2 regions of the Blautia sp. TF10-30 genome follow, and region 1 is predicted to be linked to the other one. Evidence: riboswitches for the same ligand, from Rfam matches in the RefSeq annotation. Region 1 holds a riboswitch; the other holds the start of a gene.
The links. A riboswitch is a leader RNA that binds a small molecule or an ion and turns the genes downstream of it on or off. The one in region 1 is predicted to bind cobalamin.
Positions count from the first base shown of each region.

Region 1 (8,291 bases):
GGTTTTCGGGGCCGAGGATGCTGCTGTATCATCCGATTTTAGCTATCTGGCATTTGATTTGCAGCATGAGAGAGAAGCGAAAAGCAAAAGCATAAAAGAGAGGTACTTATGATTAAAACAAGACTGGTGGGGCTGCTGTCCCACGCGAAAAAGTATATCGTGTACACGATTCTGTGGCAGTGGGCGGCGCTTCTGTCGCAGGTGATCGCGGTATTTACGGTCGCCGATCTGCTGGAACGGGTCGTGTATGGTGCGGTAACGGCAGCGGCTGTGAAACGGACGATTTTTACACTGGCAATTGTTGTTGTGATCCGCTTTTTCTGCGAGCGGATGGGCGCGCGGTCGTCGTATCTTGCGTGTGTGGATGTGAAACGGATTCTGCGTGAGAAAATTTATGAGAAAATGCTGAAACTGGGGGCATCCTACAGCGAACAGGTATCATCCTCGGAGGTCGTACAGGTATCCACGGAAGGCGTGGAGCAGCTCGAAACCTATTTTGGAAAGTATCTTCCGCAGCTGTTCTACAGCCTGATTGCGCCGCTCACCTTGTTTGTGATCCTCTGCCGGGTGAGCATGAAAGCGAGCGTGATTCTTCTGATCTGTGTGCCGCTGATCCCGATTTCGATTGTGGTTGTGCAGAAGATTGCGAAGAAGCTGCTGAACAAATACTGGAGCATTTACACCGGCCTTGGCGATTCCTTCCTTGAAAATCTGCAGGGTCTGACGACATTAAAAATTTATCAGGCCGACCAGCAGAAAGCCGACGAGATGGATGTGGAATCCCAGAACTTCCGCCGGATCACGATGAAAGTTCTGACGATGCAGCTCAACTCAACGAGCGTGATGGACATCGTAGCATACGGCGGCGCGGCGGTTGGCATGGCGGTGGCGGTATCGGAATTTCTGAAAGGAAACCTCACCGTGTCCGGCACGCTCTGCATTGTGCTGCTGGCGAGTGAGTTTTTCCTGCCGCTGCGTCTGCTCGGATCGTTCTTCCACATTGCGATGAACGGCATGGCGGCGAGTGACAAGATTTTCAAAATCCTTGATCTGCCGGAGCCGCAGGCGGGAGAACGGACGCTGCCGGACGGACCGCTGGATGTTGTGTTGGAGGATGTGCATTTTTCCTATGAAGAAGACCGGGAAATCTTAAAAGGCATTGACCTTACACTCCCGGCGGGCAGTTTTGTATCGCTGGTCGGCGAATCCGGCTGCGGAAAGAGTACGATTGCGGGTATCCTTGCGGCAAAGAACCGTGGATATACAGGGCGCATCACCCTGGGCGGTGTGCCGCTCTCGGAAGTCGCTGAGACGGATCTGATGAAGCACGTTGTTCTGGTCCGCCACAACAGTTACTTATTTAAAGGAACCGTAGAAGAGAACCTGCGCATGGCGAAACCGGATGCGACGAAGGAGGAGATGGAGGCGGTTCTGCAGAAAGTCAATCTGCTGGGATTCTTACAGACACAGAACGGACTGCAGACAGAGCTTCTCGAAAAAGCGGGAAACCTCTCCGGCGGCCAGTGCCAGCGTCTTGTGATTGCGCGGGCGCTGCTTCGGAGCGACAGTGCGGTGTATATCTTTGATGAAGCCGCATCGAATATTGATGTCGAGAGTGAAGAGCTGATCATGAATGTGATTCATGAACTCGCAAAGACGAAAACGGTATTGCTGATTTCCCACCGCCTTGCGAACGTCGTACAGTCAGATCAGATTTATTTCCTGAAAAACGGTACCATCTGCGAGCGTGGAACGCATGCGGAACTGATGGAACAGAACGGCGCATACCGTCATCTGTACGACAGCCAGATGGTACTGGAAAACTATGGAAAGCAGGGGAATGCATGATGAACGAGAAGAAAAATACAGCAAAACGCAGAAGCGCCCTCCGGATTATGGGAAGCCTGATCGGGCTGGTGAAGCCATTGCTTCATATTATGATGGCGGCAATTATTCTTGGAACAATGGGATATTTATGTGCGATCTTCCTGACGATTCTGGCAGGACAGGTCATCATGCACGGCTTACTGACGGGCGTGGCAGGGACGAGCCTTTCGGTGCAAAACATGTGGCTTGTACATACCCCGGTAAAAACGATACTCACGGTGATGATCGTGATCGCGGTGCTGCGCGGCATTCTGCATTATGCGGAGCAGTACTGCAACCACTTTATTGCTTTTAAACTGCTGGCGATCATCCGCCATAAAGTGTTTGCAGCTTTGCGGAAGCTCTGCCCGGCGAAGCTGGAAGGACGGGACAAAGGAAATCTGATTTCGATTATCACAACCGATATCGAACTTCTGGAAGTATTCTATGCGCATACGATTTCCCCGATTGCGATTGCAGCATTAACTTCTCTGATTATGGTATGCTTCATTGGAAGATACCATGTTCTGACAGGGCTGCTTGCACTTACGGCGTATCTGACGGTCAGCGTTGTGATCCCGATGTGGAACGGAAAGCGCGGAAGCCAGAAAGGAATGGAGTTCCGGACAGGCTTTGGCGAGCTGAACAGCTTCGTGCTGGATTCCCTGCGTGGCCTCGACGAGACGATTCAGTACGGACAGGGCGAAAAACGGAAAGAGCAGATGTCAGGGCGGTCGAAAGAACTGGCTTCTGTGCAGGAAAACTTAAGCCGCATGGAAGGCTCCCAGCGGTCTGTCACCAACATGGTGATTCTTCTGGCATCGTTCGGCATGCTGGCACTGACGATCTATCTTTACACGAAAGGCGGGATCGGATTTGAGGGAGTCCTGACCTGCACAGTCGCGATGATGGGTTCCTTCGGCCCGGTCGTGGCGCTGTCCAGCCTGTCGAATAACCTGAATCAGACGCTGGCAAGCGGCGAGCGCGTGCTTTCCCTTCTCGAGGAAGCGCCGCTGGTGGAGGAAATTCCGGGAGATACGGCATTCGGCGGTGACCACGCATTTGCAGGAGCCGAGGCGCAGAATGTAACGTTTGCCTACGAAGACGAGACGATCCTGGATCAGTATTCGCTGAAACTGGAACCGGGAAAAATCACCGGCATCCACGGCGCGAGCGGTTCCGGAAAATCGACGATCTTAAAACTTCTGATGCGCTTCTGGGATGTCCAGACGGGGCGCGTTTCCGTGGACGGAGCCGATGTCCGCGAAATCCCGACGAAGCATCTGCGCGATATGGAAAGCTATGTGACGCAGGAGACACATCTGTTCCACGATTCGATTGCGAACAATATCGCTATTGCAAAACCCGGCGCGACGCGGGAAGAAATTATGGAGGCGGCGAAGAAGGCGTCCATACATGATTTCATCATGACACTGCCAAACGGCTACGACACCGAAGTCGGAGAACTCGGCGATACGCTGTCCGGCGGAGAAAAACAGCGGATCGGTATCGCGCGGGCATTCCTGCATGACGCATCCATGATCCTGCTGGACGAGCCGACATCGAATCTTGATTCCTTAAATGAAGGAATTATTCTGAAATCCCTGAAAGAATCGGCAGAAGAGAAAACCATTGTGCTCGTATCGCACAGAGTGTCCACGATGAACGTCGCGGATGTGGTATATGAAATGGAAAATGGCCGGATTTCCTGATTTTACAGCACTTGACAGAGAAAAGACGATGTGCTACACTAACAGTCGTTAAAGAAAAGACAATTAAATATCGATGTGTAAGGTGTCGGACATACGTGTCCGGTGAAAAGGGAAGCAGGTGTGAATCCTGCACGAACTCGTCACCGTATTTTGCAAGCAGGGGAATGATCCACTGGGAAACCGGGAAGGAGACCGATGCGCTGGAGTCAAATCCTGAAGCAATGAGCCGGGAGACCTGCCTTTCGCAGTACAGGAACGTTACGTTCGTGCCACGAGGAACTGGCAGTACAAAACAGGAAAGCGGACATTTGCCCCACAGCGGGTGAGATGGTTTTCTTTGTGATGAAAATACTGGAAGCCCCTCGTTGAAAAACGAAAGGGCTTCTTTCTATTTACGCGGGCAACGAGCCAAAGTCCGTGCTTGCACGAGACCTTAGCGACTGCCGCGATAACTTGAGAAACTCGCGGAGCGTGTTTCTCATAGTTTGAAATGTAAGACGTCCCCGATATTGGTTGTTGCAAAGATACCAGCAAATGGGAGGAAAACAAAAATGAAAAAGAAACTTGTAGTCGCTTTAATTTCAGCAGCTATGGTAACATCTATGCTCGGCGCATGCGGAAGCAGCAACGCATCCAGCAGCAGCGCAAGCAGCACAGCAACAAGCAGCGTAAGTGCATCTTCCGCATCTGAGGAAGACACCACAGCAGCAAGCAGCAGCGTAAGCGCATCTTCTGCATCTGAAGAGGTATCCGCAGATGCAGACCAGGAGGCAGCAGATAAAGTGGCAGCTTTGATTGACGCAATTTATGTACAGGAAAGAAATGATAACACCGACGAGCAGTGCAAAGAAGCAAAAGAGGCATGGGATGCCCTGACAGACGCGCAGAAGGAACTTGTAGAAGGAGAGAACGCAGATCCGGATTACTTCGGAAGAGACACAGGGGATGCTTCCAAGGATGATCCGTTAAACGGAGACGAGATCGGCGAGAATGAGCTTCTGGTTGTAAGCTTTGGTACTTCCTTCAACGACAGCCGTGCTGAGGATATCGGAGGCGTTGAGAAAGCTCTGCAGGCTGCATATCCGGACTGGTCCGTAAGACGTGCCTTCACTGCACAGATCATCATCAACCATGTACAGGCCCGCGATGACGAGAAGATCGACAACGTAGATCAGGCACTGGAAAGAGCTGTAAGCAATGGCGTGAAAAAACTGATTATTCAGCCGACTCATCTGATGCACGGCGCAGAGTACGACGAGCTGAAAGAAGCAGTAGATAGCTATAAAGATAAATTTGAGTCCGTAACCATCGCAGAGCCGCTGCTTGGCGAGGTTGGAAGTGACGCTACCGTAATCAACGAGGACAAACAGGCCGTTGCAGAAGCAATCACGGCACAGGCAGTAAAATCTGCAAATTATGACAGTCTGGATGCAGCAGCAGAGGACGGCACTGCTTTCGTATTTATGGGACATGGTACTTCCCACAATGCAAAAGTAACTTACAGCCAGATGCAGACACAGATGGATACTCTTGGATACAAAAACGTATTCATCGGAACCGTTGAGGGCGAGCCGGAAGAGACCGCCTGCGAGAATGTGATCGAGGCAGTAAAAGCAGCCGGATACAAGAAAGTAATTCTTCGTCCGCTGATGGTTGTTGCAGGTGATCACGCAAACAACGATATGGCAGGCGAGGATGAGGATTCCTGGAAGAGCCAGTTTGAGGCATCCGGTGCATTCGATGAGATCAACACTCAGATCGAAGGTCTTGGAAGAATTGATGCTGTTGAGCAGCTGTATGTACAGCACACCAAGGCAGCTATGGACGGCAACGGCGTTCAGGACGATGCTGAATAATTAGGGGTTGTATTCCGAACGTAAAATAGAGTAAAATAAGATCCGGCAGTACGGCTGAAGAGACTCAGTGTGCTGTCGGATTTTAAGTTGAGCGGATGAAAAAGATCCGCTTCAAGGTGATACAAGGAGGAATTTTATTATGAGAAAAAAATTGGCAGTTCTTTTTCTTGGAGCAGCACTGACTGTATCCATGCTCGGCGCATGTGGCGGAAAGGATGCAGCGTCATCTTCTGCATCTGCAGTATCTGCGTCTTCTGCGGCAGACGCATCTTCCGCTTCTGTACAGGATGCATCTAAGGCAGAGAGCAGTACATCCACATCAGATGTTTCAGCAGAAAGCGCATCGGCAGCGGAGACTGCAGGAGAAAGCAGCGCATCAGAGCTGGAAGACGGTACGTATACGGCAGACTTCAATACAGACAGCAATATGTTCCATGTCAATGAAGCAAAAGAAGGAAAGGGTGTCCTGACGGTAAAAGACGGAAAAATGACCATCCACGTCAGCCTGGTATCCAAAAACATTGTCAATGTCTTTGGGGGAACAAAAGAAGAAGCACAGGCAGACGGCGCAGAGCTGATCGAGCCGACCACAGATGAGGTAACGTATTCTGACGGAACCACAGATGAAGTGTACGGCTTTGATATCCCGGTAGAAAAACTGGACGAGGATTTCAATGTTGCGATCATTGGTAAAAAAGGAACCTGGTATGATCATGTAGTCAGCGTATCCAATCCGGTACCGCAGGAGTAATCCCGGAAGAAAACAAAAGATATCCACAGAAGGCGAACCATTTTGCACCGTCTGTCCACAGAAATTGTGGAAAGAGAGGGGAAAAGCGGTTCGCCTTTGTGGATATCTTTTCTTATTTTTCCGGAAACAGTTTGCGGAACAGAAAACGGATGAAGGGTCCGCAGTACATGAGCTGCCAGAAGAAGGCAACCGGGAAGTTTAAAAACGTGGTCTGGAGCCAGACAGCAACGAATTCCTTTCCGGCATTTTTAAACAGCAGCGTTGCAATAAAACTCATAATCGGACACATAATAGCAATAATCATAATGGAAATTGCCAGCGTGATTACGATCGGACGATCCTGCGGTGTTACCATGCAAAAAGCTAATTTGTGAGCCAGATGATCCACGAGGAAAAACTCGAGGATAAAAGCGGCCGGCCACATGATTATCATCTCGTGAAACGCCATCAGAAAGACCTGATTTGTCATTCCGCCGATGTTCATGGAAATGTTGTAGCAGATCATGGCATAGACCATCAGAAAGGACATCATGAGGGTAAATACAATGTTTTGAAATTTTGTTTTTGGCATCGATTGTTCTCCTTTTCTTTGCAATTTTGAAAAATGGGCGCAAAAAAGACACATGTGTTGTTCGTTAACCAAGCAATGCACTTGTGCCGTTTCCAATCTGATACCAATCTTTTCTGCAGTTTTTAATTTTGAACCGTCGATTATTATAACGTCTCCGGCGGCGTTTGGCAAGAGGAAATTGAGAAATTTTTAAAAAAGACAGATAAACAAGAAAATTCGATGCGTGCTGGAAGCACGGTTTGGCGAATGGTGCGGGGAACGGCACCGGCGGGAAAAAGAATGGATTGCGAAACGGGAGCGGGATTGCTACAATAGAACATAGTGAAAACAAAGAGAAAACGCAAAAGGAAATCAATATTATGTCAGAGATCAGAAAAATCGAAAACTTTGCGGAGCCGGAGCTCGACGTGTATGCGCGTCTTTCAGAACCGCAGTTATTGCACTATTATGAACCGCAGCCAGGCCTTTTTCTTGCGGAGAGTCCGCGTGTCATCGAGCGTGCGCTGGATGCCGGATATGAACCGGTTTCGTTCCTTGCCGGAAGCGCAGAGCTTGCCGCAAACGAAGCACTCTTTGCGCACTGCCCGAACGCGCCGGTCTATACAGCAGAGACGAAGGTGCTGGAACAGCTCACAGGCTTTGCCCTCACGCGCGGCATGCTCTGCGCGATGCACCGCCGCACGCTTCCGGCTATGGAGGAAATCTGCCGGAATGCCCGCCGCGTGGCGATTCTGGAAAATGTCGTGAACCCGACGAATGTCGGTGCGATTTTCCGTTCTGCCGCCGCGCTTGGCATCGATGCCGTGCTCCTCACATCAGGCTGCAGCAACCCGCTGTACCGCCGCGCCATCCGCGTGAGCATGGGAAATGTCTTCCAGGTCCCGTGGACCGTGCTGCCAGGCGGCAGTTACTGGCCGGAGCAGGGAATTGCTGCACTGCAGGAACTTGGATTTTATACCGTTGCGATGGCATTAAAAGAAGACTCCGTTCCGATGGATGATCCGTCGTTGAAAACGCATGAAAAGCTCGCCATTCTGCTCGGAACCGAGGGTGACGGACTGGCAAGTGATACGATCGCTGAAACAGATGCAACCGTGCTGATTCCGATGACACACGGTGTGGATTCACTGAACGTCGCTGCGGCGAGCGCTGTCGCATTCTGGGAGCTGGCGGGAAGAAGATAAAGATGTTCCGTCGGTACCGGAGATTACGGAATAAAAATAGGATCAGAGATAGATTTTCGGGATGCATATTTTGATGCATCCCTTTTTGAATTTACGGATTTTGAAATTCCTTCCGATACATCTGCGGCGTACATCCCACTTTGCTTCGGAACTGCCGGTTGAAGTTGGAAAGGTTGCGGAAACCATTGTCGTACGCGATTTCGGACACACTCCGCGTCGTACTGCGCAGCGCCTCGCAGGCGGCTTTGATCCGAAACTGTGTCAGATATTCAACGGCCCCGAGTCCGAAGGTCTGCTTAAAACAGCTCATAAAATAGCTTTTGCTCAAATGCGACAGCCTGGCAAGTTCCT
Region 1 is NZ_QUKM01000002.1:164,943-173,233, reverse strand. Features, by position in the region: gene DXD02_RS03245 (nitrous oxide-stimulated promoter family protein) at 1-95, shown strand, start outside; gene DXD02_RS03240 (ABC transporter ATP-binding protein/permease) at 109-1,848, shown strand; gene DXD02_RS03235 (amino acid ABC transporter ATP-binding/permease protein) at 1,848-3,578, shown strand; cobalamin riboswitch at 3,642-3,835, shown strand; gene DXD02_RS03230 (sirohydrochlorin cobaltochelatase) at 4,130-5,434, shown strand; gene DXD02_RS03225 (hypothetical protein) at 5,574-6,185, shown strand; gene DXD02_RS03220 (DUF2798 domain-containing protein) at 6,298-6,756, opposite strand; gene DXD02_RS03215 (TrmH family RNA methyltransferase) at 7,116-7,940, shown strand; gene DXD02_RS03210 (AraC family transcriptional regulator) at 8,032-8,291, opposite strand, start outside.

Region 2 (8,291 bases), on a different contig from region 1:
CGCTTACGCCGACACTTCCGGCGGCGGGAAAAATCATCGTAATTCTGGTCATGTTCATGGGACGTCTTGGACCGGTTACGCTGGCCATTGCACTGCGGCGGAGAAGCGGAAGAAAAGATGTGGATATCCAGCGCCCGGAACAGAGGGTGCTGATTGGATAAAAGAGGAGAAAAAACATGAGTAAACAATACGCAGTCATCGGACTTGGAAAATTCGGCTTCGCCGTGGCGACGACGCTGGCGCAGGCAGGAAAAGAAGTGCTCGCGGTCGATAAAGACCCGGAGCTGGTACAGGAGATCGCCGATCTCGTCACATATGCGGCGCGCGCGGACATCACCGACAGCCGTGTTTTTGCATCGCTTGGCATCAGCAACATGGATGTCGTGATCGTCGGCATCTCTGAAAATATGGAGTCGAGCATCCTCGCCACCCTGCAGGCAAAAGAGGCGGGCGTGCCGCTCGTCATCGCAAAGGGCATGAGCCAGATGCATGCCAATATTTTGAAAAAAGTCGGCGCGGACCGCGTCGTGATGGCGGAGAGTGAGACGGGCATCCGCCTCGGAAAAAGCCTGATTTCCGGTGGCTTCCAGGACTTCTTCATGCTGTCGGATTCGTTCTCCATGGTAGAGCTTCCCGTGCCGGAAGCGTGGACGGGGCATAACCTCGAGGAGCTGGATCTGCGGAAGAAATACAGTATCAACGTAATCGCCGTCAAGGACGGGGAAGACATCCGTGTCACGGTCAATCCGAAGACGCTGCTCCGCGCAGAGGAAGTGCTGATTCTGATCGGCGAAAACAAAGAACTTGCCAAATTGATGAAAAACAGGAAATGAGGGGACCATTCATGATTACAAGCAGCAGCAATGCACAGGTAAAAAACATTATTGCGCTGAACAAAAAAGCAAAAGAACGCCGGGAGCAGGATGTTTTCGTGGCGGAGGGCTGGAAAATGTTCCAGGAAGCGCCGCGGGAATGGCTGAAAAAAGTATATGTGTCTGAGAGCGGCAGCAAAATGCATGAAATGCCGTCCGACGGGACAGAATACGAAGTAGTGGACGACCGCGTGTTCCAGTCCATGTGCGACACGAAGACGCCGCAGGGTGTTTTAAGTGTGATCCGCATGCCGCATTACACCGAAGAGGAGGTGATGGACAACGGAAAGACACCGCTTCTGATGGTACTTGAGGATCTGCAGGACCCTGGAAATGTTGGAACAATCATCCGCACCGCAGAGGGCGCAGGAGTCACCGGCATCATCATGAGCCGCGGTACCGCGGATATCTTCAATCCGAAAACGATCCGTTCGACGATGGGCTCGATCTACCGTATGCCGTTTCTGATCGTCGACGATGCGGTCGGATTTGTAAAAGGCTTAAAAGCGCGGAAGATCTGTACGTACGCGGCACATCTGCATGGCGTGCATTCCTACCGCGAGGAGGATTACACAAAAGGAACGGCATTCCTGATCGGAAATGAGGGAAACGGCCTGACTGATGCAATGGCAGAGGCCGCCGAGTGCCTGATCCGTATTCCGATGGAAGGAAAAGTGGAGTCGTTAAACGCAGCGATTGCATCCGCCGTTCTCATGTATGAGGCACACGGCCAGCGCGCATAAAAGAAAGAGCGTTACCGGTTTTCTTACATTTCTCTTAACCTGCCGGAAACCTACTCGACAGAACCGGTATTTTGAGCTAAAATAGAAAGAGCAGAGTCCGGGCTGAATTTCTGTCAGTCCGGTAAAACTGTAATATTTGCCAGAAAAGCAAAAGCTGTTTTGGGAGGAAGGAAAAATGAGTGAGAAAAAAAACATCAGTAAAAAGGAGCTCCGAAGAAGAAAGCGGAAGCGTGCGCTGATGATCAAAACAGGAATTCTATGTGTTCTGCTTGTCATCTTCGGCATTGGAATCTGGGCTTTGGCCGGAGGAACAGAAAAAATCCAGCAGAAAGCACAGGAAAAAGAGGATCAGAAAACAGCAGAGGTGGACGGTTCCGTATCGTCGGACAGCACGGGAAGTGCTGAAGCGCCGACAACGAAAGCACAGATTATGGCGGAAGCCGATGCACTTGCGCAGACATACGATTACGATGGAGCCATTGAAAAGCTCCAGAGCGTAGAGGGCGCAGCGACCGACGCGGATATCATCACAAAAGTAGCAGAGTACACCAGCACGAGAGATGCCTGTGTGCGCGTCAACGTCAACGAAGTAACCCACATTTTCTATCATTCTCTTGTAGTCGATCCGCAGAAAGCGTTCTATCAGGACAACGCACAGACCGCAGGCTTCTGCCAGTGGATGACCACCGTGGATGAGTTCAACGCGATCACCCAGCAGATGTACGACAGAGGATATGTCATGGTTTCGATCAACGATCTCGTGAAAAAGACCGTAGATGATGACGGAACCGTTCATTACGAGGAAGGGGACATTTACCTGCCAGAGGGCAAGAAAGCATTCGTTCTTTCTCTGGATGACCTTTCCTATTACCACTCTTACGACGGACGCGGCATTGCCAGCAAGATGGTAGTCGGCGACGACGGAAAACCGACCTGCGAATACATTCAGGATGACGGAACTGTTGTGACCGGTGCTTACGACTGCATCCCGCTGATGGATCAGTTTATCGAAGCGCATCCGGATGCCGTATACCACAATGCGCGCGGAACCGTAGCACTGACCGGCTACGATGGAATCCTCGGATACCGCACCGACGGTGATTACAAGACGAGAGAAGATCTGACGGATGATCAGGTAGCATGGCTTGATGCACACCCGGATTTCGACTGGGATAAAGAGTGCGAGGAGGCGAAAAAAGTAGCCGATGCGATCAAAGCAGACGGCTGGACATTCGCAAGCCATACCTGGGGCCATATCCGTGTCGGCGACAAACCGATCGAGACGATCCAGGCGGATACCGAGAAATGGCTGACGTATGTTGCACCGCTCATCGGCGGAAGCGATATCATCATCTTTGCACATGGACAGGATCTTTCCGACTGGCACGATTACACGATGGACAATGAGAAGTTTGCTTACTTAAAGAGTCAGGGCTTCAACATCTACTGCAACGTAGATTCCTCCCAGTATTTCGTTCAGGTAAGAGACAATTACCTGCGTATGGGACGAAGAAACCTGGATGGATACCGTCTGTACCAGAACCTCTACGGAGGCGGCGAGGACAGAACAAGCGATCTGTTTGATTCTGCCTCTGTTATTGATCCGCAGCGGCCGACAGATCCATCTCTTTACAATTTAGGTTAAAGAATTTTGAAAATGAAAAAGATCTCACAGAACTTTCTATTATTTATAGAAGAAAGTTTGTGAGATCTTTTTTTCAGCAGGGCGAACCGTTTACAGATATTTTTCTACGAGCGGAAACGGCAGAGGCCCGAGACGGAGCAGTTTTTCATGGAAACCGATCAATGAGAATGAGTCACCTTCCTGTTCCTGCACTTCCGAGAGGAGCTGTGAAAACGAGAGCGATCCGACACAGTATTTCAGATAGTTCGCCGGTGTCTCGAGAATATACTGATATAAAGAGGCAGCGGCCGACGCATCCGTGATGCCGAACTGCGCCAGAAAGGCTGACGCATCCGAGAGGAGCCATCCCTGGCTGTGGATTCCGAGATCCAGCAGCGAGCAGAGGGTAAGATGCACCGAGCGGTTCAGATACCAGAGACGGCAGAGCGCCTGCGTGTTTGCATCGAGATTACGTGCGGCGTAGCGGCAGGCATATGATTCAACGTAAGTTGCCCATCCTTCCACATAACCCGACGGCGCGTAGAGACGGCGGATCAGAAGCGGGTCGGAGCGCGAGAACGAGACGGTCTGGTACAGATGGCCGGGAAAGCCCTCGTGGGCAAGTGTGGAATACAGCTCGATGCCGGTCATCTCATCCGCGGGATTCAGGTAAATGGAGTTGGGTGAATTGACATCGGCGGGCGGTGTGAGATAAAAGGCGGGGCTTAAAAAATCCTTGAGAGAGTCATCCACGGTCTTTACTTCGTATGCGATACCCGAAAGAACGGGAAAATCTTCAGAAACGGCATTCTGCAGATCGGCAAGCATTTCCTCCGGCGTGGAGAACGGCAGCACGAGCGCCTGCTCTGAGAGGGAGAGCGACGGATTCTGATCGAGAATGATCTGCATTTCGGCACACTGGTCCGCAAGCTGCTGTGTTAAAAGGCGGGTCAGCTCCTCCGGTGAAGCGTCAACACCGACGCGGCTGCGGAGAAGATACGCATAGTAGGAAAGTCCGTCTTCCTGCCGGGAAAGACCGCCGGCGTTCTGCGTTCCTTTGCCGCAGAGTGAAGAAAGCGCATCGGAAAGAGAGCGGTAGGCGGGAAAAACACAGGAGGTAAGGAGTTTTTCATGCGTCTGCAGACAGAGATTCCTTTCCGCCTCAGAAAACAGTGAAGACGCCTGCAGTTTATTCTGAAAAACGGTGTGGAGCAGATGGCTTTCCGGTGTATCCGCGTCGGCGAGAAAAGCACTGCACTGGCGGATAATGCCATCGACCGCAAGGTCATTCTGAAACACGCCCTGCCGGGATTTTTCCTGCTCGAGTGCGATGAGGTCGGAGAAATAGCGCGGGAGATCCTGCAGAAGATGGAGGTAATCGGCGATATCCTGCTGTGTGCGGAACGGGTACTCTGCGAGCAGAATGGGAAGCTGTGCCTGAATCCCGAGCGACGGACCGAGCGGTTCCGCAAGAAGGCTGGTGCTGCCCGGCATTTTCTCGCAGTCCAGCTCGTAGAGCAGAAGATCGAGCGTGATCTGATTTTCCGCGGAGAGGCGGTTGCGATGAAAGGATGTGAGCGTTGTTTCCACACTCTGCAGCAGGGCATCATATGAGGTGCGGTCAGGGATGGAAACCGTGCCGAACGAGGCGGTGCTGGGGGCAATTCCGCGGGAAGCCGGATCAGCGAGGGTATAGTGGAGCGTGATGGCAGAAGAGGTTACCTCGGAGTGGAACCGTTCCTCCACATACGCGGAAAACCGGCGGTTCTCACCAGGGGAAAAGAACGGGGAAAAATACCAGAACAGCAGGGCGAAAAGAAGTCCGCCGCACAGAAGCAGAGGGAACAGGATGCGGCGGTGCAGAGAAGCTGGTTTCATAGAATAGGCTCCGGTGCGGACAGTTATCATAAAGTATGAAAAAAATGCTGATTTTATGCGCTTTTTCCGTGGCCTTTCATTTGACTTTCCAAAACGGCTTTGCTATAATCAGTAACGAATGAAATAAGGGACTTTTCAGTGCGGAACGGATTTGAAAAAGAATCCGCGAAGATAAAAGGGAATCAGGTGGAAATCCTGAGCGATCCGGTCACTGTAAGCAGGGAGTGTTAGCTGCAGAAATGCCATTGTGCGAAACGCATGAGAAGGCGCGGCTGCCGTGAAGATCTGCGAGTCAGGAAACCTGCTGGAAAGGTTAGTGAATCGCTTCCGATGAAAGCATATATTCATGGAAAGATGTACGAAGCAAAATCGGACATCTGCTTTTTTGTCGCCATGCGTCCGAAAAAGAGCTCCGGTGGAGAAACTCTTTTGCAGAAAAAGCAGATGTCTGTTTGTCTTTTCGCAGAAAAAATGTGTCCTCAAAAACAAGATTACTTGCAGGGAGACATCATTGACGGGGACAGGCACCGCCCAGCTGCCTGAAAAAGTCAGACGGAATCCGGAGCAGATGCGCGAAGGATATCCGAAGAAAAGGAGAAGTTATGAAAGGAAATTCAAGCAAATTTCTGGCACTGCTGTTGTCGGCGTCCATGATCATGAGCCCGACTGCCAGCGTATTAGCAGATACGCAGGAAAAAGCAGCACAGACAGAAAGCAGCGCAGCCGCAGAGGAAGCGCTGCAGAGCGAAGAAACAGCAGAGACGGCAGAACCGGAAACAACACCGGCAGAAACCGAGAGCAGTGAAAGCACTGCAGAGACTCCGGCAGAAGAGCCGACGGAAACACCGGCTGCGCCTGCAGAGGATCAGACACCGGCAGGATCTGACGAGACCGAGACACCATCTGCAGATGAGGATGCTTCGGAAGATACTGCAGAGGACACTGCAAAAGACGGTGAAGAGACTGCCGATACCACAGAAAAAGAGCCGGAAGCAGCAGATGAGACTTCCCAGGATGCTAAAAAAGAAACACCGGCAAAAGAAGAAACCAAAGATGCTGTAAAAGAGAATACCAGTCCGGCGGCAGAACAGCCGAAAACGGAAGTAAAAGAAACAACCAAAAATGAGGCATCCAATACAGCCGAGGAGAAAGAAACAAAAGCAGCGGAAGCAGCAAAACCGGCAGATGGTGAGTATGAGACTTCTGCAGAAGCAACCGGAAGCATGTTCCGTGTGATTTCTTCCAGACTCATCGTAAAAGATGGAAAACTGAAAGCATCCATTCTGCTGAGTGGAACCGGCTATGATTACCTGTATACGGGAACAGCAGCAGAAGCTGCCGCAGCAGATGAAAAGAGCTGGATTGCTCCGACAGGAAGCGAAACCTATACGGATACGAAGACCGGTGCAGAAAAGACCGGATATCGTTTTGAAATTCCGGTGGAAGAGCTTGACAAACAGATGGATGTTGCCGTTCGCTCAGCCAAGAAAAAAACATGGGCTGATAAAACTGTTACGATCCACAGCACCGCTGCAATCCCGACCGTAACCCCGGAACCGACCGAGCCCCCGGCCCCGAGTGAAACACCAGGCGATGATTCTTCCGAGACACCAGTCAGCGTAGAAGCACCTGTTGTAAAGGACAACGGTCAAGCATTCAAAATGTTCCTCATCTCTGAGGCGACCATGATCAACAAGGGCGACAAACTTGTTCTTACCCTGAAAACAAACAACACATCGTTTGATAAACTGTATTTTGGAAATAATGATGACCTTGCAAAAGCACCGGTTATTCAGGGAATGCAGGAAGCAAACGACGGTTTTTCCTTTGCGTTTGAAGTAGATGCTGACAAAGCCGGCACAACCGTTCCGATTGTTCTTGGAAAGAAAGACGGAACCTGGTATACGAAACAGCAGCTTTACTTTGTGATTCCGGGAACGAAAACACCAGATGTTACACCAACCCCGGAACCGACCGTAACCCCGGAACCGACTGAGACCCCGGCACCAACCGCAACGCCGACCCCGAAGCCATCTAAAGTTCCAAATGGCATTTACAGCGGAACCGCCGAGACGGGTGCTCAGATGTTCAAAGTAGTGGCTGTGGAGCTGACCGTAAAAGATGGTGATATGAAAGCTAAGATCACCTTAAGCGGTGTTGCTTATGACTACCTGTATATGGGAACTCCGGAAGAGGCAGCTGCTGCAGATAAGAGCGCATGGATCGCGGGCATCGGAACAGCGGATTATACGACCGATGACGGACAGACCAAAACCGGAATGCAGTATGAAATCCCGGTAGCAGCACTTGATCAGCCGCTTACCGTTGCATCCCATTCTGAAAAACGGGACAAATGGTATGCAAGAACCATCACCATCGCATCAGCAAGTCTGAAAAAGACCTCAGATCTTCCGGCAGATGAGACAAACAAAATTGCAGACGGTATCTACGAAGCAACTGCTGAGACTGGTGCAGCAATGTTTAAAGTAGTCAAAGTAAAACTGACTGCAAAAGATGGAAAAATGACAGCACTTATCACCTTAAGCGGAGCAGGTTACAATTACCTGTATCTGGGAACAGCAGCAGATGCAGCAGCAGATAAGAGTGCATGGATTGCATCCAAAGGAAAAGGTGAGTACACCTTAAACGGCGAGACCAAAACAGGACTGCAGTTTGAAATTCCGGTAGAAGCACTGGATCAGGGCCTGGCAGTGGCAGCTCACGCAGTAAAGAGCGGCAAATGGTTTGACAGAACCATCACGATCGCATCCTCCAGCCTGAAAAAGACCGGAGATCTGCCGTCGGATGATTCCAACGATCCGAAACCAACCCTCGTTCCGACCAAGACCCCAACCGTATCTCCATCCGAGACACCGGTTGTAAAACCGACCAGCACTCCGACTCCGGCACCGACCCAGAAACCGGCCGATACCAAACCGGAGCAGGAATCCAAATATGAGTCTGACTTAAGCGGCGGCACATCCAAAGTAGACAGTGCAACCACACTGGCAGACGGCGTTTACACACCAGACGGATTCTCCTTCTCCGGCGGATCCGGAAAGGTAACCATCTCCTGCAGCAAGATTACTGTAACGAACGGACAGGCTTATGCAACGATCGCATTCAGCAGTCCGTACTACGGATATGTAAAAGCAAACGGAAATAAATACATGG
Region 2 is NZ_QUKM01000014.1:54,664-62,954, reverse strand. Features, by position in the region: gene DXD02_RS12305 (TrkH family potassium uptake protein) at 1-161, shown strand, start outside; gene DXD02_RS12300 (potassium channel family protein) at 177-833, shown strand; gene DXD02_RS12295 (TrmH family RNA methyltransferase) at 845-1,615, shown strand; gene DXD02_RS12290 (hypothetical protein) at 1,791-3,260, shown strand; gene DXD02_RS12285 (DUF885 domain-containing protein) at 3,351-5,117, opposite strand; cobalamin riboswitch at 5,237-5,440, shown strand; gene DXD02_RS15325 (hypothetical protein) at 5,448-5,660, shown strand; gene DXD02_RS12280 (hypothetical protein) at 5,720-8,291, shown strand, end outside.
Region 2: another riboswitch for cobalamin. It lies ahead of DXD02_RS15325 (hypothetical protein); the one in region 1 lies ahead of DXD02_RS03230 (sirohydrochlorin cobaltochelatase).